2 regions of the Micromonospora sp. NBC_00421 genome follow, and region 1 is predicted to be linked to the other one. Evidence: predicted binding sites of a transcription regulator. Region 1 holds the regulator's gene; the other holds the start of a gene.

What was found. Region 1 encodes HspR, which represses chaperone genes until heat shock. Its sites were predicted from a motif close to TTGAGTNNNNNNNACTCAA; they were not measured.
Region 2: a site for HspR is predicted at 1,917-1,935, ahead of lon (endopeptidase La). Genes of this name have one in related genera too.

The regions. Positions count from the first base shown of each region.
Region 1 covers NZ_CP107929.1:5,707,061-5,710,467, forward strand. Annotated here, with positions in the region: gene OHQ87_RS24355 (hypothetical protein) at 869-1,096, opposite strand; gene OHQ87_RS24360 (heat shock protein transcriptional repressor HspR) at 1,187-1,630, opposite strand; gene dnaJ (molecular chaperone DnaJ) at 1,659-2,843, opposite strand; gene grpE (nucleotide exchange factor GrpE) at 2,926-3,407, opposite strand, start outside.
Region 2 covers NZ_CP107929.1:2,487,987-2,491,393, forward strand. Annotated here, with positions in the region: gene lon (endopeptidase La) at 1-1,894, opposite strand, end outside; gene OHQ87_RS10770 (histone-like nucleoid-structuring protein Lsr2) at 2,137-2,484, shown strand; gene OHQ87_RS10775 (hypothetical protein) at 2,821-3,407, opposite strand, start outside.

The DNA.
Region 1 (3,407 bases):
ACACCGGCCCGGCCAGAGCGATCACGTCGGCCCCCTCTCCCCAACACCGTTGCGTTAACGCCGTGGGCGGCTGGTCAACCCGGGACAGGAAGTGCCCGATCGGGGAGCGGGGTGGGCCCGCTTGGCGATCATGGAGTGGTGGTGCCGACCTTGGGGGCTTTACGGGCGTTCTGTCACCCACCACAACTCCATGATCGGCGAGGCAGCGGTGGTCGACGAACAGCCGGACCACCTAACGCAACGGTGTTGCCCCCTTTCCCCGCGACCACGATGCGGCCAGCGAAGAACGACGACTCCGACCCATCACGCAGTGCCACCATCACCCCACCCCCACCCTCTACCACTCACTCCCTTTGCTCTGCTGTCCTCACTGCGACAGTCACGACAGGTAACCAGACCTCGGATCAAGAAGAGAGCGCTCTCACTACTACCCCGCAGGCCATGCCAGATGTCGCCCCGATGGCAGCAGAGCAAAGCGGGCAAGGAGACATGCGAGGGGAAGCGCGCAGATCACTGTGTGTCATGGCGCAAGGAAGTTACTCTGCGCAATCTACGGAGTACCTGCGGACCAGCAACCCGGCGGGCGAGTGGCCCCGGCGGGAGAGTGACCGCATCTGCAGCGAGCCCCGCCCGCGCAACCGAGCGCAACCGAGCGCACCCACCGCAGCGACCCGGCCCCAGCGGCGACTGGCCAGTCGACAACCTGGTCGGATTAAGTCCGATTGGTTCTTTTGGATCCGATTCGGTTTGGTTCGGTTTGAACTCGGCCCACACCGGCGAGTCCGGCCCACACCGCAGCCCCACGCCTGGCAGGACGGCGAACGGGCCGGGACCCCCCGTGGGTCCCGGCCCGCACGTCGGCGGATCGTCAGCGCTCCGATCCGCCCTGGTTCCGGCGTTTCGCCACAGCCTGCCCCTGGTCCACCCCACGTTCGGCCCGGTCCGTCCGATCAGCCCGGTCGGCGAACCTGCCGTTCTTCACCGTGTCGGAGAACTTGCCCTGGGTAACCCGGTCGAACTTCTCCCGGACGTTCTCGGCCACCTTGTCGAGCCGCTCCTCCGCCTGTCGGGCCACCTTCTTCGCCGATTCCGCCACGGTTTCCCCCCGCCATCGGAGCCCGGATTGAACTGGTTGGACCTGATTCATAGGCTAACCGGAACCACCGCCTCACCGCCGGAAAACCGGTCAGCGGTCGGGGGTGCGGCGGGGACGCCAGACGACCAGCGCCGTGGAGGTGCGGTTCGTCGGCACCAGGTCACCCCGGGAGAAGCCGCTGGCCAGCGTCTCCAGCTCGGCGATCCGCCGGTACGCGGCGTCCAGCTCCGCCTCCAACCGGGCCACCCGCTGCTGGGCCTGCTCCACCAGGCGTTCCAGGCTGATGATCCGCTTCACGCCGGCCAGGTTGACGCCCTCGTCCTGACTGAGCCGCTGCACCTCGCGCAGCAGCACCACGTCGCGCACGCTGTAGCGCCGCCCGCCCCCGGCCGCCCGGCCGGCCTGCACCAGGCCGAGTCGGTCGTACTGGCGCAGCGTCTGCGGGTGCATTCCCGCCATCCGTGCCGCGACCGAGATCATCAGCACCTTGGCCTCGTAGGCAGGGTCACCCGAACCGACGAACCCGTCCGACATCCCACTCACCTCCGCACCCGTCCACCGGTCAACCGGCCCGACGCACCCGCGCGTCGAGATGTTCCCGGGCCGCCGGCGGCGTCGACCCGGCGAACGACTCCAGCGCCGCCCGGGCCTCGTCCGACACCGTCGCCGGCACCACCACGTCCAGCGTGACCAGCAGGTCACCGGCCTGCCCGTCCCGTCGCACCACACCCTTGCCCCGGGCCCGCAGCACCCGACCGGACGGGGTTCCCGGCGGGACGCGCAGGGTCACCGCGCCGTCCAGCGTGGGCACCCGCAGATCGGTGCCGAGCACCGCCTCGGTGAAGGTGATCGGTACGGCCAGCGTCAGGTCGTCACCGGTACGCCCGAACAGGTCGTCCGGGCGGACCTTCACCTGGACGAACAGATCGCCCGCCGGCCCACCGCGCTGGCCCGGTTCGCCCCGCCCGGCCAGCCGGATCCGCTGACCGTCGGCGACCCCGGCGGGAAAGCGGACGTTCAGCGTGCGGGCCTTGGTGACTCCGCCGGTGCCGTGGCACTCGGGGCACTTCTCCTCGACGACCGTCCCGACGCCCTGGCAGTTGCGGCACGGCTCGGAGAAGCTGAACGACCCCTGGTCACGGGTGGTCACCCCGGCACCGTGGCAGACCGGGCAGGTGGTCGGCTGGGTGCCCGGCTTCGCGCCGTTGCCGTGGCAGGTGTCGCAGACGCCGGGCGCCCGCAGCGTCAACGGCAGGGTGACGCCCCGGACCGCGTCGCCGAAGTCGAGGGCGACCTCGGCCTCCACGTCCCGACCCCGGGCCGGGCCACGCGCCCGCGTCGGACCGGGCCCACCGGCACCGCCGGAGAAGATCGAGCTGAACAGGTCGGTGAAGCCGCCGCCACCGAACCGGGTGTCCCCACCACCGCCGCCGCCGAACAGGTCGGAGACGTCGAACGGGGCACCACCGGGCTGATCCGGGCCGCGTGCGCCCCGGCGGAAAGCGCCCGAGCCGAACAGCGAGCGCATCTCGTCGTACTCGCGGCGCTTGGCATCGTCGCCGAGCACCGCGTACGCCTCGGAGACGCCCTTGAACCGCTCCTCGGCCGACGGGTCACCGGGGTTGTGGTCCGGGTGCGACTCCCGGGCCAACTTCCGGTACGACTTCTTGATCTCGTCCGAGGAGGCGGACTTCTCCACGCCCAACGTGGCGTAGAAGTCCTTCTCGATCCAGTCCTTGGAACTCACCGGTCCACCCCCTTCCGTGAGATGTGGCCCGGTCGCCCCGCCCGCCGGGTGAGGGCGGGCGGGGCGACCGGATGGCCGTGCACTATTCCGGGTCGGCGACCGCGACCATGGCCGGCCGCAGCAACCGCTCGCCGAGCAGGTACCCCCGGCGCATCACCTGCACGCAGGTGGGCTCGTCGACGTCCGGTGAGGTCTGGTGCGCGACCGCCTCGTGCCGGGTCGGGTCGAACGGGTCACCCTGCTCGCCGAAGGGCGTCAGGCCGAACTTGCCCAACGCCGTGGTGAGCTGCTCGGCCACCGTGCCGAACGGACCGACCAGGTCACCGTGTTCCCGGGCCCGGTCCAGGTCGTCCAGGATCGGCAGCAGCGCGGCGAGCACCGAGCCGGTCGCCTGCTCCTGGACCACACCCCTGTCCCGGTCCACCCGCTTGCGGTAGTTGGCGTACTCCGCCGACACCCGTTGCAGGTCGCGGGTCCGCTCGTCCAACTCGGCCCGGAGGGCTTCCAGTTCGGCACCGAGCGGGGAGCCCGTCGGGCTGCCGTCGACCGGCTGCGCGGGGGCGT
Region 2 (3,407 bases), 3.2 Mb from region 1:
ACCACGCGATGTGGGCGGACTCCTTCATCACGTCGCCGAGCTGCCCGGTCAGGGTCAACCCGGGCTCGCCCTCCATGCTGGTGGCCTCGATGAAGAGCACGTCGCCACCCGCACCGGTGACGGCCAGGCCGGTGGCCACGCCGGGCACCGCCGTCCGCTCGGCCGACTCCGGGGTGAACTTCGGCCGGCCCAGGTAGCGGGCCAGGTTGCCGATGTCGACCCGGACCGGGGCCGGGTCGGTGGCCAGGCCGACGGCGACCTTGCGCAGGATCTTCGCCAGGGCCCGTTCGAGCTGCCGGACGCCGGCCTCCCGGGTGTGCTCCCCGGCGATCCGGGCGAGGGCCTCGTCGGCCACGGTGACCTCCTCGGCGGTCAGCCCGGCCCGCTGGAGCTGCCGGGGCAGCAGGTGGTCGCGGGCGATGGCCACCTTCTCGTCCTCGGTGTACCCGTCCAGGGTGACCAGTTCCATCCGGTCCAGCAGCGGGCCGGGGATGCTCTCCACCACGTTGGCGGTGGCCAGGAAAAGCACGTCGGACAGGTCGAGGTCGACCTCCAGGTAGTGGTCCCGGAAGGTGTGGTTCTGCGCCGGGTCGAGCACCTCCAGCAGGGCGGCGGCCGGATCACCGGCGTACCCGACTGCCAGCTTGTCGACCTCGTCGAGGAGCACCACCGGATTCATCGAGCCGGCCTCGCGCAGTGCGCGGACGATCCGACCGGGCAGTGCCCCGACGTAGGTGCGCCGGTGGCCGCGGATCTCGGCCTCGTCGCGGACGCCGCCGAGCGACACCCGGACGAAGTTGCGGCCCAGCGCGCGGGCCACCGACTCGCCGAGGCTGGTCTTGCCGACGCCGGGCGGGCCGGCGAGGGCGAGCACCGCGCCGGAACCGCGCCCGCCGACCACGCCGAGGTTGCGCTCGGCGCGGCGGTTGCGCACCGCGAGGTACTCCAGGATGCGGTCCTTCACGTCGGCCAGGCCGGCGTGGTCGGCGTCGAGCACCGCACGGGCCGCCGCCAGGTCGGTGTCGTCCTCGGTCCGGGTGCTCCACGGCATCTCCAGCACCGTGTCCAGCCAGGTCCGGATCCAGCCCGCCTCCGGAGAGGCGTCGCTGGCCCGTTCCAGCTTGCCGACCTCGCGCAGGGCCGCCTCGCGGACCTTCTCCGGCAGGTCGGCCGCCTCGACCCGGGCGCGGTAGTCGGCAGAGCCGTCCGGCTCGTCCTCGCCCAGTTCCTTGCGGATCGCGGCGAGCTGCTGGCGGAGCAGGAACTCCCGCTGGGACTTCTCCAGCCCGTCCCGGACGTCGCTGTTGATCTGCTCGGTGACCTCCTGCTCGGCCAGGTGCTCCCTGACCCAGCCGACCAGCAGTTCCAGCCGGGCGTTGACGTCCGGCGCGGCGAGCAGTTCGGTCTTCTGGCCCAGGCTGAGCCAGGGCGCGTAGCCGGCCGCGTCGGCCAGTTCGGACAGGTCGGTCATCCGCTCCATCGCATCGATGACCTGCCAGGCGCCCCGCTGTTGAAGGACGGAGGTCATCAGGGCCCGGTACTCCCGGGCCAGCTCACGGGCGCGACCGGCGGGTGCGGGTTCGTCGAGTCGGGTGGCCTCCACCCAGAGGGCGGCGCCGGGCCCGGGGACCCCGGAGCCGATCCGGGCGCGGGCCAGGCCGCGCACCACGGCGGCGGGTTCACCGTCGGGGAGCCGGCCCACCTTCTCGATGGTGGCGATCGTGCCGACGGGGCCGTACTCGCCGTCGATGCGCGGCACGGCGAGCAGGGTCTTGTCACCGCTGGCCCGGGCCGCGTCGACCGCGGCCTGGGTGGTCGGGTCGAGGGTCACCGGGATGACCATGCCGGGCAGCAGGACGACGTCGGTCAGGGGAAGTACCGGAAGGGTTGCCATCGGACACCTGCCATCGGTTGAGTTGAGCGTGTCTCACTCAAGTCACAAACCGTTCCCCATGTTCCGGGATGTGACCCAGGACACATCCCGGGGGCACCATCACCCTCGGCCAGCATTGCCCGGACCCGGATTTCCCAGGATTCACGCGCCCCGCCAAATGAAAGGGAGGCGTATTGTTGCGGATTTGGCGTCAGATAGGTCAAACTCTTAGCACACCCCGCTCAACACAGGGAGTAATGGCGATGGCAAGGAAAGTAATCACCGTTCTGACCGACGACCTCGACGGCGGAAAGGCCGATCGGACCGTCGAGTTCAGCCTGGACGGGGCGGCGTACACCATCGATCTCTCCGACGAGAACGCGGGGGTGCTGCGCAAGACGCTCGACGCATACATCACCGCTGGCCGCCGAATGGGTCGGGGCGTGGTCGACGCCGGTCGCCCGGCTCGCCGCCCCGCGCGGGCCGGGGTCTCGGGAATGGATCGCGAGCAGAACCGCGCCATCCGGGAATGGGCGACCAAGAACGGCCACGAGATTTCCGAGCGTGGTCGCATCCCGGTGTCGGTCGTGGAGGCGTGGAAGAACCGCTGACCGGCAGGTCGGGTCACGATCGGATGCGCCGGGGTCACGCTGAGATATCAGCGTGACCCCGGCGCTTTTCGTGCTGTCCACAATTTCCAACCGTCGGCCCGCCGCCGAAAACCGTTGCCGGCCCGGTCAGCCGCGACCAGTTACGGCCCGGAGTCGGCACAGGTGGCCCGCACCACGGCCCGGGGTCGGCAGGTGGCCGGCACCACAGGCGGGTCGGCACGGGCCGGCCCGCACCACAGGGCGGGCGGCTTCGGGCCGACCGGGTGGAGTCCCACGAAAACCACGGGCCGCCCCGGGATCACCCGGGGCGGCCCGTCGCCGTCGTCGTCCGTCCGGTCAGTTGACCTGGATACGCACCACGTCGAAGGCGGGGGTCTGGTTGGCCCGCTCCATCATCGGCACCCGGTGCGAGCCGTCGCCGGCCCAGACCGCGCACTGCGCCGTACCCGACTGCGGCAGGCCCGGGATCTGGATGGTCACGTCGTCGGCCTGGTTGCCGCCCTTGCCGTCCTCGGTGGCCACGAAGAACGCCGGAACGTCCTGCGGGTTGGACGGGGCCTGGTTGGTGCTCTGGAGCATCCGGCAGGCGGTGTGGAAGTGGCCGCGGGTGAGACCCTGGCCGTTGAGCACCGAGCTCTCCACGTAGTAGCCACCCTGGCCGGCCGCCAGGAACCGGTCCCGGACCAGGTTACGGGTGGAGACCTTCAGGCTGAACGCCTGGTTGCGTCGCACCTGGTTCGGGAACTGCGTGATCAGCAGCGACGGGTTGCTGGCCGCCGCGCCGACCTCACCGAAGGCGGTGCTGACGCAGCGGTTGCCGTTCTGGAAGCCGTCGTGCGGCTGCAGCTTGCTGTTGCCGCAGTCCTTCGCGAGCACGCCCAGGGCGTTGCCGTTGTTGCCGTTCTGACCGCCGTTGTTCTGGC